2 regions of the Desulfofundulus sp. TPOSR genome follow, and region 1 is predicted to be linked to the other one. Evidence: a T-box and tRNA genes for the amino acid it is inferred to sense, from the RefSeq annotation. Region 1 holds a T-box; the other holds one or more tRNA genes.
What was found. The T-box of region 1 lies ahead of metG (methionine--tRNA ligase). A T-box ahead of a tRNA ligase gene usually reads a tRNA of that ligase, here a tRNA-Met.

Region 1 (4,412 bases):
CCGCAATGTATCCCCTCTTTTCGTTTGATTTCGGGACAAGCTGTTAACATCCTCTATTTTTGATTTAATCAACGGCGTTATTTTCGTACACTCCCCGGGACCCGCGAAAGATATTCACCTGTCAACCCAGCGGACCGGAATTTCCCGGAGCTATAAAGGCGGAATGTCACGGGCCGGCGGCTTTCAGGCGCCGCCGGCTTAAGCACCGGCTTCGGGAAGTCCGAACAGGCGCCGGGCATTCGCCGTGGTCGCCCGGGCCAGCTCCTCCAGGGTCACGCCCTTTAACGCGGCTATTTCCTCCGCTACATAGCGCACATAGGCCGGCTCGTTGCGATTTCCCCGCCGGGCCTGGGGGGTGAGGTAAGGAGCGTCGGTTTCCACCAGCAGGCGCGAAAGATCCACCCGGGCGGCCACCTCTCTGGGCCGGCGGGCATTGGGATAGGTCACCGGCCCGGCAAAGGAGATGTAAAGGCCCATGGCCATACATTCCCTGGCCATTTCCCAGCTGCCGGCAAAACAGTGCATTACTCCCCCGGCCGGCCCGACGCCGTCCCTGCGCAGGATGTCCAAAATGTCCCCGTGGGCGTCCCGGTCGTGGATGATCACCGGGAGGCCCAGCTCCCGGGCCAGGGCCAGCTGCTCCCGGAAAACCTTTTGCTGCACGTCCCGCGGACTCAAGTCCCGGTAATAGTCCAGGCCGATTTCCCCGATGGCCACCACACCCCGCCGGCGGCACATTTCCTGCAGCCGGCCCAGGTAATCCTCTGGGACCCCCCCGGCATCGTGGGGATGGATGCCCACGGCGGCAAATATAAAGGGATATTTTGCAGCCAGATTTATGGATCGGGCGGAGGAAGGCAGATCGTAACCGGCATTGATTATCTGCACCACGCCGGCCTTTTGGGCCCGGTCCAGCATTTCTTCCCGGTCGGCCTCAAATTTGCGGTCGTCCAGGTGGGCGTGGCTGTCAATCAGGTGAATCATGCTAACCCCCTGTCCTTTTCCAGGGTCTTCAGATCAATGCGCGGGAAGAGGGCTTCGCCCCGCCGCACCTTTAATCCCGCCGGCAGACGCCCCCAGCTCAAGGACTCCCAGGTATGGAGCCCGGGTTGGTCGGCAATGCCCAGCTGGGACCAGATCCGGCCGGGAGTATTGGGCATAAAGGCGGTGATCAACACGCCGATAAAGCGCACGCTTTCCGCCAGGTTGTAGAGCACGGTGTTCAGGCGCTCCCGGCGGGCGGGATCCCGGTTCAAAACCCAGGGCTCCGTTTCGTCGACGTACTTATTGGCCCGGTTGACCAGTTTCCAGATGGCGCCCAGGGCGCTGGACAGCTCCCGGCGGTCTATCAGCTCCTCCACCGCCGCAGGGGTTTGTTCGGCCAGTTCAATTAGTTCCCGGTCCACGCCTTCCGCCGGCCCGGGCTGTGGCAGCACGCCGCCGGAATACTTTTCAATCATACCCAGGGTGCGGCTGACCAGGTTGCCCAGGTCGTTGGCCAGGTCGATGTTAATGCGCTGCACCAGGGATTCCTCGGAGTAATAGGCGTCGGCCCCAAAGGGCATCTCCCGGAGCAGGTAGTAGCGGATGGCATCCACTCCGTACCTGTCAATCAGGACCAGGGGATCCACCACGTTGCCCTTGGATTTGCTCATCTTCCCGCTCTCCAGCAGGAGCCACCCGTGTCCCACCACCTGCCGGGGCAGCTCAATGCCGGCGGCCATAAGGATAATGGGCCAGATGATGCTGTGGAAGCGTACGATGTCCTTTCCCACCAGGTGGACGTCGGCCGGCCAGAACTTGCGGAAAAGGCTGTCGTCCTCGCTGCCGTAGCCCAGGGCCGAGATGTAGTTGGTCAGGGCGTCCACCCAGACGTAGATCACGTGTCTGGGGTCGAAGGGCACCGGGATGCCCCAGTCGAAGGTGGTGCGGGAAACACACAAATCTTCCAGACCGCTTTTAATAAAGCTGATCATTTCGTTACGCCGGGAGACGGGCTGGATGAAATGAGGATTTTCCTCGATGTACTGCAGCAACCGGTCGGCATATCTGGACAGGCGGAAGAAGTAACTCTCCTCCCGCACCAGCTCCACCGGACGGCCGCAGTCCGGGCAGTTGCCCTCCTCCAGCCGGCTTTCCGTCCAGAAGGTTTCGCAGGGAGTGCAGTACCAGCCCTCGTAGCTGGCCTTGTAAATGTCCCCCTGGTCGTAAAGCTTCTGGAAAATGGCCTGGACTACCCGCTTGTGCCTTTCCTCGGTGGTGCGGATGAAGTCGTCATAGCTGATGTCCAGTTTTTTCCACAGGTGTTTGAACCCGGCCACAATCCTGTCCACATATTCCCGGGGAGTCATACCTTTTGCCCGGGCGGTGCGTTCAATTTTCTGGCCGTGCTCGTCGGAGCCGGTTAAAAACCAGACGTCGTAGCCGGTGAGGCGTTTGAACCGGGCCATGGCATCGGCGGCCACGGTGGTGTAGGCATGGCCGATATGCAGGTTGTCGCTGGGATAGTAAATGGGTGTGGTGATATAAAACGTTTTGCGCAAAAACAGATCCCTCCTAGCAGCCGGATATTTAAGTTCCATTGCAGGCTGAAATACTGGTAAGAGCGGCAGTCGTCCCGGAGCACTGGAGCGGCGAGGGACGGCCGTCACCGTAGGGAAAAAACAGAAAATGGCCGCCGTTTTGCACGAAGCGAGCGACTTTGAGCCGAGCAGATGCCAAACTTAGCGAGGCCGAGGGCGGAGGCGGGGCCGAGGGCATGGATGCCCGAGGCCGGCCCCTGAAGCATGGATGCTGAATGGGCCGGGAACCCCGCCGGAGCCCGAGGTCGAGCGCTAGTTTGGCCTGCGAGGCGAACGGAGCGAGCGCGTGCAAACGGCAGGCAAGGATAGGTAAGCCGATGTTTCGCCTGGCCCGGAGCACTGGAGCGAGCGGGGATCAGTGCACCGTTGCCCCGCTCCGCCATAAAAAAACTCCGCCCAGTTTACCGGGACGGAGATCTTTCCGTGGTACCACCCAGATTCACCCCGGCCTCACGGTCCGGGGCCTTGCCCAGTACGGCCGCAAGGGCAAAACCTTTACGGCGATACTGCAAGCATGGATAACGGGCGCTCAACCCGGCCCCACCTACTGACCCTTCACTGAAAAAGTGTGCCCCTTTGGGCCTTGAGGGCGTTCAGCGGGCAGCTCCGGGGCCATGTTCAAACTGTCTTCCCCGGCGGGTTTTCACCTGACCCCCGCTCTCTGTACGGGTACTGGCAGCTCTACTCTTCCCCTTCATCACCTGTTCCCAACATCTAGATTGTATTGAAAAAAGCCTTGACTTGTCAAGTTTTCCCTTCAGGCGAAAAATTTATACAAAAAAAGCCAAAAACATATTGACTTTAACTGGGTAACTTGGTACCATTTACTTGTATGATAAACTAGTTTCTTGTCGATCTATGTAAATTTTAAGGGGAGGGAAAGACTTTGAAGTCAACGGGTGTTGTTAGAAAGGTGGACGAGCTGGGGAGGGTGGTTATTCCAATCGAGTTACGGAGAACTCTGGGGATTGACGAAAAGGACGCCCTGGAGATCTACGTAGACAACGAAAAAATTATCCTCAAGAAGTACGAGCCCGGCTGCGTCTTCTGCGGCAACGCGGCGGAGGTACAGCTTTACCGCGGCAAGCTGGTATGCCGGAACTGTGCCGTGGAAATGTTTGAAAATGCCAAGGCCATGTAAGGAATCATAAAATTATCATAACCTTAAATGACCATGGCGAAGGGCCGGGTGGGAGGGGATTTTGATCACCAACCGGCCCTTAAGAGTTTCCTTCACCGTCCCGAACCACCTGGTTGTAAACGTCCCGCCGGGACATTCCCCGCAGCCGGGCCACCTCCCGGATAGCTGCCTTTTTATCCATACCCTGCACCTGGAGGAGAGCAACGTGCTCCTGCAGTGAAAGCCCCCGCCAGGATTCATCCCGTGTACCCGCGGCCTCTTCTTCCCGGGCGCCGGCCACCACCAGGGTAAACTCGCCCCGGGGAGAGTGGAGGCGAAAGTGTTCCACTGCCTGGGGTAATGTACCCCGCCAGATTTCTTCATATTTTTTGGTCAGCTCCCGGGCAACGGCAATCTGCCGCTCTCCCAGGATTTCAACCATATCAGAAAGGCTTTCCAAAAGACGGTGGGGGGCTTCGTAAAAAATAATGGTCCGCCTCTCTCCCTTTAACTCCTGCAGCTTTCGGCGCCGGGCACCGGCTGCCGCCGGAAGGAAGCCCTCAAAACAAAAAGAAGAGGTGGGCAGACCAGAGGCCACCAGGGCGGCCAGGGCCGCGCTGGGCCCGGGCAGGGGCACCACTGGAATACCCTGGCTTATGGACAGGGAAACCAGTTCCTCCCCGGGGTCGGATATACCCGGCATGCCGGCA
Region 2 (4,412 bases), on a different contig from region 1:
CCCGCGAAAATATTTACTAACCTGTTCCAGGCGGTTCACCTTCTCCTTTTTCATCACGAGCCTTTTTTCGGGCTTCTTAACTGCCCTGGCTCCGTCGCGAACCGCCACTTCGTTTCGCGAACCGTCCCTTTTGATCAGTCCTCTCAATGGTGCCATGTTAGCCACATCCTTAAAAAACCCTTATCGCAAGCCTGTCGCGGCGGGAAAAGACTAACGGGTTTCCTTGTGGAGGGTATGGGTGTGACAGTACTTGCAGTACTTTTTCAATTCGAGCCGGTTGGGATCATTTTTCTTGTTCTTTGTGGTGGTGTAGTTCCGGCGTTTGCATTCCGTGCAGGCCAGAGTAACACTAACCCGCATCCTGGCCACCTCCTAAAACTAAAAAACACTTGCAAAAAACTCCCTGGAATTAACCTTATCCACTGTAACATAATTCCCCGGTGATGTCAATAGTGACTCCTCTAAACAACAAGTGTAACCATAGCCTTCCATAAGTAAACTTATATATAAGCAATGAAGAAGGAATCGACAGGCAATTCCTTCTTCATCCGTTTCTCCATTCGCTGCTGCTCGTTACTCAATAATCTGGGTGACCACGCCGGCTCCGACGGTACGGCCACCTTCCCGGATGGCGAAGCGCAGCCCTTCTTCAATGGCAATGGGGGTGATCAGCTTGATCTCCAGCCGAACGTTGTCCCCGGGCATCACCATCTCCACACCTTCAGGCAGCGTTATCGTTCCCGTCACGTCCGTCGTCCGGAAGTAAAACTGCGGCCGGTACCCGTTAAAGAACGGCGTGTGCCGCCCACCTTCTTCCTTCGTCAGCACGTATACTTCCGCGCTGAAGTGGGTGTGCGGCTTGATGCTCCCGGGCTTCGCCAGCACCATCCCCCGCTCCACTTCTTTACGGTCGATACCCCGCAGCAGACATCCAATGTTGTCCCCAGCTTCCCCACGGTCCAGGATCTTCCGGAACATCTCCACTCCCGTGACCACCGTCTTCTTCGGCTTTTCCATCAGTCCCACTATCTCTACTTCGTCGCCCACCTTCACCGTGCCCCGCTCTACACGCCCCGTCACCACCGTGCCGCGACCGGTGATGCTGAACACGTCTTCTATGGGCATCAGGAAGGGCTTGTCAATGTCACGCTGCGGCGTCGGAATGTATTCGTCCACCGCGTCCATCAGTTCCCAGATCGATTTGCACCATTCGCACTCCCGCTTCCCGCAGCCGCATTCCAGTGCCTTTAACGCCGAACCGGTGATCACCGGCACGTCGTCCCCGGGAAATTCGTAGGTGGACAGAAGTTCCCGCACTTCCATCTCCACCAGTTCCAGAAGTTCCGCGTCGTCCACCATGTCCGCCTTGTTCATGTACACCACAATGTAGGGCACACCCACCTGCCGGGCCAGCAATATGTGCTCCCGCGTCTGGGGCATGGGACCGTCCGCCGCCGATACTACCAGAATCGCACCGTCCATCTGGGCCGCACCCGTGATCATGTTCTTCACGTAGTCCGCGTGGCCCGGACAGTCCACGTGGGCATAGTGCCTCTTTTCCGTCTCGTATTCCACGTGGGCCGTGTTAATGGTAATCCCCCGCTCCCGCTCTTCCGGAGCGTTGTCGATCTCTTCGTATTTCTTCACCTGCGCCCTGCCCACCGTGGCCAGCACCGTGGTGATGGCTGCCGTCAAAGTGGTCTTCCCGTGGTCAACGTGTCCAATGGTCCCTACGTTTACGTGGGGTTTCGTCCGCTCAAATTTGGCCTTGGCCATGACTCTCTTTCCTCCTCCTTGAAACCCACTTTTTTACACACTTCTAAATTATTACCACTTTTCTTTAAATCATGCAATAAGCCATAGAACACAAAATTCGCTAAAGGGCTTAAAATTCCTGCTCCCCAAAATAAAAATCACCAGCTTTTACGCTGGCGATTCTGTAGTGGTAGCGGCGCAGGGACTCGAACCCCGGACACAGCGGGTATGAACCGCTTGCTCTAACCAACTGAGCTACGCCGCCATGAGCGGAAGTCAGATGTCGGATGTCGGAAGTCAGAATTGCTGTCCACCTGAGTTCCCCTGTCGCCAGGCGGCTCCTTCCAACCTCAGACCTCCGACTTCTGACCTCTGAAACTGGAGCCACTAACCGGGATTGAACCGGTGACCTCGTCCTTACCAAGGACGCGCTCTACCGACTGAGCTATAGTGGCATTGGTTGCGGGGGTAGGATTTGAACCTACGACCTTCGGGTTATGAGCCCGACGAGCTACCGGCTGCTCCACCCCGCGTCGGCAAATTATATTATAACACAGAACCGGAACTTTTTCAAACCCTTATTTGAAGAAGTCCGGTCCTGAAGAATAAGCAGGTACTTGGTGGAGGGGGCAGGATTCGAACCTGCGAAGGCGTCAGCCGGCAGATTTACAGTCTGCTCCCTTTGACCACTCGGGAACCCCTCCACGGGAAAAACTGGAGCCGGCGATGGGACTCGAACCCGCAACCTGCTGATTACAAGTCAGCTGCTCTGCCAATTGAGCTACGCCGGCATGGCACAATAACTTCAGACGCAGTTATTATGATAACAGAAAAGCCTCACCGTGTCAATACCTCCACCGCAGCCTGTGTGATCCGTCTGTGATATTGTCAGGGTAAAATCCGTCAGTAAAAATGTCAGTATGAAGGAGATGGTTACCCTGTCACAGACGGAACTGAAGCGGATGCTGGTTTTGCAGCGGGCTCTGGAGGGTCAGATCTCAACCTTTGAAGCTGCCCTGGTATTAGGCTTAAGTAAACGTCAGGTATACAGGCAAAGTTCAGCGGGCAGCCGGGCTTCCCGTGAAACGCCCTTAAAAATAATATACCAAAAGAGGGGCGGTGGCAAAAGGTGTCGAATTTTTTGGATCAGGACCCGGGAATAATTCCTTATTTCCCTGCCCAAGCTAATGCTAGATATTTTTACTATCAAGGAGGAAAATCCGTTGTCCCGATATGCTAAAGCAACCGTGGCACTTATAATGGCTGTAATTGCCGGTGGGTTTTACGCCGGCAAGATGTACCTGGCGGCGGAAAATCCAAAGTCCAGTGCTACTGGGGTCTATTCTTCCCAACCTGCGGGGGAAAAAACAACGGCAAATCCCCCCCCTTCACAGGCAGTAAAACCAGCAAAAAATGAGGCAAAGGCTCAAATCCCGGAAAATGTTAATGAAAAGAAAGGTGCCACCGGCAATAAAAAGACCGGCCAGACCACTACTTCCTTGTCCAACGCACGCCGCGGTTGGGGCATTAAACGTAACGACAACCACCAGCAACCGGAAATGCCCAAAGCAATCCGCGACACCCTGGCCCGGTATGACGCCTACTGGATTGGCAGTCCCGGTGAAAAGGTGCTTTACCTGACCTTTGACGAAGGTTATGAAAACGGCTACACGCCCAAAATACTGGACATTCTCAAAGCCAACAACGTCAAAGCCGCCTTCTTTGTGACCGGGCATTACGTCAAAACCCAGCCGGAGCTGGTCAAGCGTATGGCGGCTGAAGGGCACATCGTGGGCAACCACACTATGAACCATCCCAGCCTGCCCGATATCAGCGATGAGGAGATCAAGAAAGAACTGCAATCGGTGGAAGAACTTTTCACAAAGCTGACGGGGAAGAAGATGAAATACCTGCGCCCGCCCAAGGGGGAATACAGTGAGCGCACTTTGGCGGTAACCAGGCAATTAGGATATTACAACATTTTCTGGAGCCTGGCCCTGGTGGACTGGGTACCCATGCCCGGAGGTTCCCAGGAAGCCTACCAGTCGGTAATGGATAACCTGCACAACGGGGCGGTAATATTGCTGCACGCCGTATCCAGGGACAACACCGAAGCCCTGGACCGTATCCTTAAAGACGCCAGGGCCCAGGGGTACACCTTTAAGACGCTGGATGATCTGGTGGCGAAAAAAGCTTAGCGGTTTGCCGGCACTAAAACAAGGGCCTGGCGTAACTTGAGAATCGCCAGGCCTTTTGCGCAGCATTACCGCTTCAGATTAACCTGGTAGTCATAGACCATCCGGGAAATCTCCGCGATGCGGGCAAATCCTTTATCCACATCCGTTTCCCCTTTGGACAGCACCACCAGGATGTAAGGGTGTTCGGCAAAAACAATCCCGGCATCGTTGGCCACACCCCAGACATCCCCTTCCTTATGGGCCACCCTTACCTCCGGCGGGAGTCTACCGGGCAAACCCACGTGGTAAATGGGGTTGGCCATATCATCCAACAGGCGCTCTCCCAGGGCGGGATGCTCACGGCTGAATTCCAGCACCGCCTCCATATACCGGCCCATGTCCCGGGCAGTGGTGATATTCTCCCCGCCCGGGAACACGGTTTGCCCGCCCAGGTCACGCATAAATTGGGCCACGTTATCC

Region 2: it has a tRNA-Met gene. The T-box ahead of metG (methionine--tRNA ligase) is inferred to sense a tRNA for this amino acid. The anticodon was not compared.

Annotation. Positions count from the first base shown of each region.
Region 1 covers NZ_JAAOEF010000001.1:1,360,107-1,364,518, forward strand. The annotation lists gene G7K71_RS06685 (TatD family hydrolase) at 199-984, opposite strand; gene metG (methionine--tRNA ligase) at 981-2,582, opposite strand; T-box leader at 2,985-3,289, opposite strand; gene G7K71_RS06695 (AbrB/MazE/SpoVT family DNA-binding domain-containing protein) at 3,469-3,723, shown strand; gene rsmI (16S rRNA (cytidine(1402)-2'-O)-methyltransferase) at 3,803-4,412, opposite strand, start outside.
Region 2 covers NZ_JAAOEF010000004.1:179,026-183,437, forward strand. The annotation lists gene secE (preprotein translocase subunit SecE) at 1-156, opposite strand, end outside; gene rpmG (50S ribosomal protein L33) at 211-360, opposite strand; gene tuf (elongation factor Tu) at 574-1,776, opposite strand; tRNA gene G7K71_RS16660 (tRNA-Met) at 1,944-2,020, opposite strand; tRNA gene G7K71_RS16665 (tRNA-Thr) at 2,135-2,210, opposite strand; tRNA gene G7K71_RS16670 (tRNA-Met) at 2,213-2,288, opposite strand; tRNA gene G7K71_RS16675 (tRNA-Tyr) at 2,374-2,459, opposite strand; tRNA gene G7K71_RS16680 (tRNA-Thr) at 2,471-2,546, opposite strand; gene pdaA (delta-lactam-biosynthetic de-N-acetylase) at 2,979-3,953, shown strand; gene G7K71_RS16690 (serine hydrolase) at 4,019-4,412, opposite strand, start outside.